DNA from 2 places in the Streptomyces sp. NPDC041122 genome. Region 2 is predicted to be linked to the other one. Evidence: predicted binding sites of a transcription regulator. Region 2 holds the regulator's gene; the other holds the start of a gene.
What was found. Region 2 encodes HrcA, which represses chaperone genes, less so after heat shock. Its sites were predicted from a motif close to TTNGCACTCNGNNNNNCNGAGTGCNAA; they were not measured.
Positions count from the first base shown of each region.

Region 1: groES (co-chaperone GroES) is a predicted target of HrcA. The motif match lies at 3,068-3,094, and genes of this name have one in related genera.

Region 1 is NZ_JBVIYQ010000001.1:1,175,068-1,179,755, forward strand. Features, by position in the region: gene ACZ6B8_RS05080 (SDR family NAD(P)-dependent oxidoreductase) at 1-582, shown strand, start outside; gene groL (chaperonin GroEL) at 843-2,471, opposite strand; gene groES (co-chaperone GroES) at 2,613-2,921, opposite strand; gene ACZ6B8_RS05095 (polysaccharide deacetylase family protein) at 3,547-4,419, opposite strand; gene ACZ6B8_RS05100 (class I SAM-dependent methyltransferase) at 4,553-4,688, shown strand, end outside.
Region 2 is NZ_JBVIYQ010000001.1:461,926-466,613, forward strand. Features, by position in the region: gene ACZ6B8_RS02030 (nitronate monooxygenase) at 1-153, opposite strand, end outside; gene dnaJ (molecular chaperone DnaJ) at 394-1,533, opposite strand; gene hrcA (heat-inducible transcriptional repressor HrcA) at 1,534-2,550, opposite strand; gene ACZ6B8_RS02045 (MBL fold metallo-hydrolase) at 2,746-3,486, shown strand; gene ACZ6B8_RS02050 (DUF3097 domain-containing protein) at 3,522-4,346, shown strand; gene hemW (radical SAM family heme chaperone HemW) at 4,430-4,688, opposite strand, start outside.

The sequences.
Region 1 (4,688 bases), 710 kb from region 2:
GGCATCGAGGCGGTCGAGAAGCGCCTGTCGAACCGCAGGGACCCGGTGGACCTGCTGATCAACAACGCGGGGTTCGGCAACAAGGGCCGCTACCTCGAGGTCCCGATGGCCGACGAGCTGACCATGCTCAAGGTGCACTGCGAGGCGGTGCTACGGCTGACGTCGGCGGCGGCGGATTCGATGCGGGAGCGGGGCCGGGGCGGGGTGGTGAACGTCGCGTCGGTGGCGGCGTTCGTGCCGCGCGGGACGTACGGCGCCTCGAAGGCGTGGGTCGTGCAGTTCACCCAGGGCGCGGCGAAGGACCTGGCGGGTTCCGGGGTGCGGATGATGGCGCTGTGCCCCGGTTTCGTGCGGACCGAGTTCCACGAGCGCGCCGGCATGGGCACGTCGAACATCCCGGACTGGATGTGGCTCGACGCGGACAAGCTGGTCGCGGCGGCGCTGGCCGACTTGGCGCGGGGCCGGAGCGTGTCCATTCCCGACCCGCGCTACAAGGCCCTGATGGGCGTGGTGAAGCTGACTCCGCGTGCGCTGCTGGGTGGGGTGACGTCCCGTACGGGCCGCAAGTACGGGCCCCAGTAGGCGGGGGCCTTGGGGGGGGGCGGGGTTGCGTCTGCCGGGTACGCCCCCGCGGCCGGGTGCGGGTCGCCTTCGGCTGGTCGCGCAGTTCCCCGCGCCCCTGAGACGACTTCGGTGAGCGCCCCTTGAGGGGCGCGGGGAACTGCGCGAGGACGGACCGCGACCCGCAGCCGGGCAACGGGAGCGCGACCCGGCAGACGCAGCCCCGAAAAGGCCTGAGGCCCGGCTCCCTGTGCAGGGAACCGGGCCTCAGGCAACTCAGGTCAGTGCGAGTGACCGTGGCCGTGGCCGTGACCGGCCTCCGCCTCTTCCTCGGCCGGCTTCTCGACGACCAGGGTCTCGGTCGTGAGGAGCAGCGACGCGATGGACGCGGCGTTCTCCAGCGCGGAGCGGGTCACCTTGACCGGGTCGATGACGCCGGCCTTGACCAGGTCGCCGTACTCGCCGGTCGCGGCGTTGAAGCCGAAGCCCTTGTCGAGCTCGGCGACCTTCGAGGTGATGACGTAGCCCTCGAGGCCGGCGTTCTCGGCGATCCAGCGCAGCGGCTCGACGGCGGCGCGGCGGACGACGGCGACACCGGTGGCCTCGTCGCCCTCCTTGCCGAGCGAGTCGCCGAGCACCTTGGCGGCGTGCACCAGGGCGGAGCCACCACCGGAGACGATGCCCTCCTCGACCGCGGCGCGGGTCGCGGAGATGGCGTCCTCCAGACGGTGCTTCTTCTCCTTCAGCTCCACCTCGGTGGCGGCGCCGACCTTGATGACGCACACGCCGCCGGCCAGCTTCGCGAGGCGCTCCTGGAGCTTCTCGCGGTCCCAGTCGGAGTCCGTGGCCTCGATCTCGGCCTTGATCTGGGCGACGCGGCCCTCGACCTCGGCCTTGTTGCCGCCACCGTCGACGATCGTGGTGTCGTCCTTGGTGATGGTGACGCGGCGGGCGGTGCCGAGCACGTCGAGACCGACCTGGTCGATCTTGAGGCCGACCTCTTCGGCGATGACGGTGCCGCCGGTGAGGGTGGCGATGTCACCGAGCATGGCCTTGCGGCGGTCGCCGAAGCCGGGGGCCTTCACCGCGACGGCGTTGAAGGTGCCGCGGATCTTGTTCACGACCAGGGTCGACAGGGCCTCGCCCTCGACGTCCTCGGCGATGATCAGGAGCGGCTTCGAGGCGTTGGCCTGGATGACCTTCTCGAGCAGCGGCAGGAGGTCCTGGATGGAGGAGATCTTGCCCTGGTGGATCAGGATGTACGGGTCGTCGAGGACGGCCTCCATACGCTCCTGGTCGGAGACCATGTACGGCGACAGGTAACCCTTGTCGAAGGCCATTCCCTCGGTGAAGTCGAGCTCCAGGCCGAAGGTGTTGGACTCCTCGACGGTGATGACACCGTCCTTGCCGACCTTGTCCATCGCCTCGGCGATGAGCTCGCCGACCTGCGGGTCCTGGGCCGACAGACCGGCGACGGCCGCGATGTCGGCCTTGTCGTCGATCGGGCGGGCGGTGGCGAGCAGCTCCTGGGAGACGGCCGCGACGGCGGCGTCGATGCCCTTCTTCAGGGCGGCCGGGGAGGCGCCGGCGGCGACGTTGCGCAGGCCTTCCTTGACCAGGGCCTGGGCGAGCACGGTGGCGGTGGTGGTGCCGTCACCCGCGATGTCGTTGGTCTTGGTCGCCACCTCCTTCACCAGCTGGGCGCCGAGGTTCTCGTACGGGTCGTCGACCTCGACCTCACGGGCGATGGTGACGCCGTCGTTGGTGATGGTCGGGGCGCCGAACTTCTTGTCGATGACGACGTTGCGGCCACGGGGGCCGATCGTCACCTTGACGGTGTCGGCAAGCTTGTTGACGCCGCGCTCAAGGGCGCGACGGGCGTCCTCGTCGAACTTCAAAATCTTCGCCATGGGAGCGATTCAGCCCTCTCGAAAACTCAGGGGGATCCGGGGGGAACCCCCGGAATGTTCAGCAACGAACTGCGCCCCTCGCCGCCCGGCAGAGAGCGGGGTGACCAGGGGCGCAGCTCGGAAAAGCAAATGCCGGGTGAATTACTTCTCGACGATCGCGAGCACGTCGCGAGCCGAGAGGACGAGGTACTCGTCGCCGTTGTACTTCACCTCGGTGCCGCCGTACTTGCTGTACAGCACGACATCGCCGACCTTCACGTCGAGCGGCAGGCGCTCGCCGTTCTCGAAGCGGCCCGGGCCCACGGCGAGGACGGCGCCCTCCTGGGGCTTCTCCTTCGCGGTGTCCGGAATGACCAGGCCGGAGGCCGTGGTCTGCTCGGCATCGAGCGGCTGGACCACAATGCGGTCCTCGAGCGGCTTGATGGCAACCTTGGAGCTGGCGGTCGTCACGATCCGGTCTCCCCCTTCGGAGATCTCACGGGGTCAAGAGTCTGAGGTGTGGCGACCAGGTGGATCCGTCGTCGCGGGTGCCGGACCTGCCCGTCGCTGTTGGCACTCTCCAGTGGGGAGTGCCAGAAGTGAGACTAGGACGGGGATTAGCACTCGGTCAAGCGGAGTGCCAGTCGACTGCGTCGGCTTCAGCGGTTGCCGGTGCCCCTGGGCGGGGCGGGCCGGTCTTTTCCCCTGTCGGGGCAACGGTTCTCGGGAGGCCTCGGTTCCCTGTCGGCGATTTCCGGGGGCCGTGTTTCCTGTGGGCCCGCACCGGGGGCTGTGCCCACCCGTTCCTCCCCCAGTGCCTCAAGGGCCTGGGGGGACCCCCATGGGAACGCCTGCCCACAGCGGGGAGCACCTGCGGGCGCCGTGGAGCGAGGGGTACCGGGGTCTCCGGCCGGGCCCGGCTTCGGGGTGAGGGTGGGGCCGGGCCTGTGCGGCGGGACCTTCTGGGCCGCCTTTCTGCCCAGGCGTTCGATCGGGTCCACCGATTCCGCGCAGCCCGAGAGGAGTGCGGGCGCGAGCAGGCCGCACAGGAGGGCTCCGGCGAGGAGACGGCGGCGGCGCGCCCGCGCCCGGGGGTTCACAGGTAGTCCTCCAGCCTGGCCACCGCGTAGCCCCGGTCCGTGACCGTCTTCATGACCCGGCGGACCATGTCGGGCATGGTGCCCTTCCAGTCCTCACGCCCCCGGAAGTGCGTGAGGATGATGTCGCCGGGGTGCAGGTCCTTGTCCCACTCGCGCCACTCCATGTGGTCGCTGAAGGCCTCCGACGCCCACAGTGGCACCGCCTTGGCGCCGCAGGACTTGGCGGCGCGCAGGGTGTCCCGGTTGTAGTTGCCGTACGGCGGCCGGAAGAGCTCGGGCCGCTTGCCGTAGTGCTTCTGGATGACGTCCTGCATGCCGCAGATCTCGTGGCGCTGGTCCTCGTACGAGAGTCCGGGCAGGTAGCGGTGGTGCAGGGTGTGGTTGTTCAGGGTGACGCCGCGGTCCTGCATCTTCTTGAAGTAGCCGTAGTCCTCCTTGACCAGGTAGTCGCTGAGGAACGCGGTGTACGGCAGGTGCAGCTCGCCCATCATCTTCAGCAGCTGCGGGTCCTTCTCCGCGCCGTCGTCGATGGTCAGGAAGACGACCTTGTCCTTGGTGGGGATCGTGGTGAAGACCGGCGGCAGGCTCGCCTGGCCCTTCACCTCGAAGCCCTTGCGGGTGGTGAGCCGCGGCTTGGTGCGGGGCGGCGGGGGCGCGGGGAGCGGGACCTTCGCCAGGCCCCAGCGCTTGGTCGCCGCGACGCGGGCGGCCTGGATCGCGCCGAGCTTCTGGGCGTAGGAGTCGAGGGCGCGGGCGGGCGGGGCCTTGAGCGGCTGCTGGCCGTGGGCGCCGTGCGCACCGTCGGAGTCACCTCCGGCGCAGCCCGACGCGATCGCCGAGGCGGCCAGGACGGCCACCGCGACCCGCATCTGATTCTTCCGTCTTCTGGCGTATTTTCCTTTTTGTCGTACTAGTTGCATGGCGCCGGATCCTCGCAGCTCATGGTCGTTCTCGGGGGCCGACACCGCCGCCGGCCGCGCACCATCCACCGACTGGCCCACAATGGGGCGGGTGAACGACCCGAACACGCCGAGCGGCGACCCGACCGACCTCGGCGATCCCCTCGCCGCCTTCGCCGCCCTGCGCACCGCCGAGGGGCTGGCCCTCCTGGCGGAGGTGCGGGACGTCGAACCCGCGC
Region 2 (4,688 bases):
GTACATCCCGTCGGCGGTCTTGTACCCGGCGGCGAGGAACCCGAGCCCGCCGGCCTCGGCGACGGCGGCGGCCAGCTGCGGCCCACTGGCGCCGCCCGCCATGGGCGCCTGCACGATCGGGTGGCGGCAGAGATCGGTCGGTGCGGAGCTCATGCACGCATCGTGCCACGGGTCTTGTACGGCACCGAATCGCGTACCCCGCGCCGGGCGTGCGCCGCCTCGTCTGCCCCCTGCCCCCCGCCGGTGGGTGCGGGCCGTACCGGGTTGGTCGCGCAGCGGCCCGTTCAGGGGCGCGGGGAACTGCGCGACCAGCCCCCACCACCCGCGGACGACGACGAAGCCCCCGGCAACGGAGCGAACCGTCGCCGGGGGCCGAGGCCACCGTCCAAGGCGCTACCGCCCGTTGAACGCGTCCTTGAGGCGCGAGAACAGCCCCTGCTGCCCCGGCTGGAACTGCCCGGTGGGCCGCTCCTCACCCCGCGCCTGCGCGAGCTCCCGCAGCAGCCGCTCCTGCTCGGGGTCGAGCTTGGTCGGCGTGAGGACCTCGACGTGCACGATGAGGTCACCGCGACCGCCACCGCGCAGGTGCGTGATGCCGCGGCCGTGCAGCGGGACCGACTGACCGGACTGCGTGCCCGGCCGGATGTCGATCTCCTCCATGCCGTCGAGCGTCTTCAACGGCACCTTCGTGCCGAGCGCCGCCGCCGTCATCGGGATGGTCACCGTGCAGTGCAGATCGTCGCCGCGCCGCTGGAAGACCTCGTGCGGCAGCTCGTGGATCTCCACGTACAGGTCGCCGGCGGGGCCGCCGCCGGGGCCGACCTCGCCCTCGCCCGCGAGCTGGATCCGGGTGCCGTTGTCGACACCGGCCGGGATCTTCACGGTGAGCGTCCGCCGCGACCGGATGCGGCCGTCGCCGGCGCACTCGGGGCACGGGGTGGGCACGACCGTGCCGAAGCCCTGGCACTGCGGGCAGGGCCGCGAGGTCATGACCTGGCCGAGGAAGGACCGCGTGACCTGCGACACCTCACCGCGACCGCGGCACATGTCACACGTCTGGGCGGACGTCCCCGGCGCGGCACCCTCACCGCTGCAGGTCGTACAGACCACGGCCGTGTCGACCTGGATGTCCTTGGTGGTGCCGAAGGCCGCCTCGTCGAGGTCGATCTCCAGGCGGATCATGGCGTCCTGGCCGCGGCGCGTGCGCGAGCGCGGCCCGCGCTGCGACGCCGTACCGAAGAACGCGTCCATGATGTCCGAGAAGTTTCCGAAGCCACCGGCCCCGAAACCGCCCGCGCCACCGCCGCCGCCCGCCTGGGACAGCGGGTCGCCGCCGAGGTCGTAGACCTGCTTCTTCTGCGGGTCCGACAACACCTCGTACGCGGCGTTGATCTCCTTGAAGCGCTCCTGAGTCTTCGGGTCCGGATTCACGTCCGGGTGAAGCTCACGCGCCAGCCTGCGGAAGGCCTTCTTGATTTCGTCCTGGGAAGCGTCGCGGCGCACGCCGAGTACGGCGTAGTAGTCCGTGGCCACTTACGACTCCGCCAGGATCTGTCCGACGTAACGTGCCACTGCGCGTACTGCTCCCATCGTTCCCGGATAGTCCATGCGGGTCGGTCCGACCACGCCGAGTTTGGCGACTGCCTCGCTGCCCGAACCGTAGCCGACCGAGACCACGGACGTGGAGCTGAGTCCCTCATGGGCGTTCTCGTGACCGATCCGTACGGCCATACCCGAATCCTGTACCTCACCAAGCAACTTGAGGAGCACGACCTGCTCCTCCAGTGCCTCCAGCACGGGCCGGATGGTGAGGGGAAAGTCATGTCCGAAGCGGGTGAGATTGGCGGTTCCGCCGATCATCAACCGCTCCTCCGTCTCCTCCACGAGCGTTTCGAGGAGGGTGGCGAGGACCGTCGACACGGTGCCGCGGTCCTCGGTCTCGAAGGCCTCGGGCAGATCCTGCACGAGCTGCGGCACGTCCGTGAAGCGGCGGCCGGCGACCCGGCTGTTGAGCCGGGCCCGCAGATCCGCGAGCGCACTCTCGCCGAACGGCGCCGGGCAGTCGATCATCCGCTGCTCGACCCGGCCGGTGTCCGTGATCAGTACGAGCATCAGCCGCGCGGGCGCCAGCGAGAGCAACTCCACGTGCCGCACCGTCGACCGCGTGAGCGAGGGGTACTGCACCACGGCGACCTGCCGCGTCAGCTGCGCGAGCAGCCGCACCGTGCGTCCCACCACGTCGTCGAGGTCGACGGCGCCGTCGAGGAAGTTCTGGATGGCCCGCCGCTCGGGCGCGGTCATCGGCTTCACACCGGCGAGCTTGTCGACGAACAGTCGGTAGCCCTTGTCCGTCGGGATCCGCCCGGCGCTGGTGTGCGGCTGGGCGATGAACCCCTCCTCCTCCAGCGCCGCCATGTCGTTGCGGACGGTGGCCGGCGAGACCCCCAGACGGTGCCGCTCGGTGAGCGCCTTGGAGCCGACGGGCTCCTCCGTCCCGACATAGTCGTGGACGATGGCGCGCAGCACTTCGAGCCTGCGTTCATTGAGCATCGCGCACACCTCCAGCTGTCTGCGTCGTCCACGGTCCACGACGGGGCTCCGGTGTCCCCCGAGCCCCCGCCTGGCACTCCCCGCGGGTGAGTGCCAGCCTTCCAAAGGGTCAGTGTACGGGCGTGGGGTACGGCCCCGGCAAGGGCGGCCCCCTGGTGTCCTGCCGGAGACGGCCGGTGCGGATAGCGTCACCGTATGGACGTGAGGCCGGCATGGGAAGCGGCGGGCTGGGAAGAGCTGGCGCCGCGGGTGGGGCGGCGCCGTCTGCCCGTCTGGGACTGCACGGTGGGGCTGGTCGTCGGCGACGACGCGGCGCTCATGATCGAGGCGGGTTCGAGCCTGGCCGAGGGCGCGGCCCTGCGCACCGCTGCCCGCCGCGTCCTCGGCGGCACCCGCCGGGTGACCCATCTCGCACTCACCCACCCGCACTTCGACCACGTGCTCGGGGCCGCGGCCTTCGCGGGTGTGCAGGTGTACGGGGCGGTGGGCGTCGAGACGGTCCTCACCGAGCGGCGCGAGGAGCTGCGCGCGGACGCGGTGCGGCACGGTCTCGACGCGGAGGCGGCGGCCGAGGCGGCCGACCTCCTGGTCCGCCCGCACCACCTGGTGTGCGGGGAGTGGACGCTCGACCTGGGCGGCGCCCAGGTGCTGCTCGCGAACGTCGGTCCCGGGCACACCGCCCACGACCTGGCGGTCCTGGTGCCGGGCACCGACGGCGGGCGCGAGGTGGTCTTCTGCGGGGACCTCGTCGAGGAGTCGGGCGAACCGCAGGCGGGCCCGGACGCGGCGCCCCGGCACTGGCCGGCGGCGCTGGAGCGCCTCCTCGACCTCGGCGGCGAGGACGCGGTGTACGTGCCGGGGCACGGCGCCGCGGTGGATGCGGCTTTTGTCCGTGAGCAGCGCGACACGCTGGCGGGGCGCTTCGGCGTGTCGTGACCCGGACGGCCGCGACTCTTCCTATCGTCGGCAGAATGCGCCAGTACTCCGCCGATCTCACGCCGCCTTGGAAGAAGCCGAAGCCCGTACCGGAGGTGGCGGCGGACGCCGGCCTCGTGGTCGAGGAGCTGACCACCGGTTTCTGCGGGGCGGTGATCCGGTGCGAGAAGACGGCGCAGGGGCCGACGGTGACCCTGGAGGACCGCTTCGGCAAGCAGCGCGTCTTCCCCATGGAGCCGCGGGGGTTCCTCCTGGAGGGCCGCCCGGTGACGCTGGTCCGCCCGGCGGCGGGGTCGGCACCGGGTCCGGTACGTCCTTCCCGTACCGCCTCCGGGTCGGTGGCCGTGCCCGGGGCGCGGGCCCGGGTCGCCCGCGCGGGGCGCATCTACGTGGAGGGACGGCACGACGCGGAGCTCGTGGAACGGGTCTGGGGCGACGACCTGCGCATCGAGGGCGTGGTCGTGGAGTACCTGGAGGGCATCGACGACCTGCCCGCGATCGTCGCGGAGTTCGCACCGGGCCCGGACGCGCGCCTCGGCGTCCTCGTGGACCACCTGGTCCCCGGCTCCAAGGAGTCCCGCATCGCGGCGGAGGTCACGAGCGCGCACGCGCTGGTGGTGGGCCACCCCTACATCGACGTGTGGGAGGCGGTGAAGCCGGCGTCGGTCGGCATCGCGCAGTGGCCGCGGGTGCCGCGGGGGCAGGACTGGAAGAAGGGGGTGTGCGGGGCGCTGGGGTGGCCGGAGAACACGGGGGCGGCGTGGCAGCGGATCCTGGGCTCGGTGCGCAGCTACAAGGACCTGGAGCCGGCGCTCCTGGGCCGCGTGGAGGAACTGATCGACTTCGTGACGGAGGCGTAGAGGGGTAGGAGCCCCAGCCCCACGCCCCACCCCCCTCGCCGCGGAGTGGCGGACCAGAGCTGCGGGAGGCCCAGGGGCCAGGCTCAGTCCACCAGGTCCCGCACCACCGCGTCCGCCAGCAGGCGCCCCCGCAGGGTGAGGACCGCGCGGCCCTCCGCGTACGGAGACCGTTCCAGGAGGCCCTCCTCCAGCGCCCGGCGTGCGGCCGAGAGCCCCTCCTCCCTGAGGAGCGACAACGGGCACCCCTCCCGCAGCCGCAGCTCCAGCAGGATCCGCTCCACCCGCCGGTCCTCCGCGGAGAGGACCTCGCGCCCGGCCCCGGGCGACCCGCCGCCCGCGAGC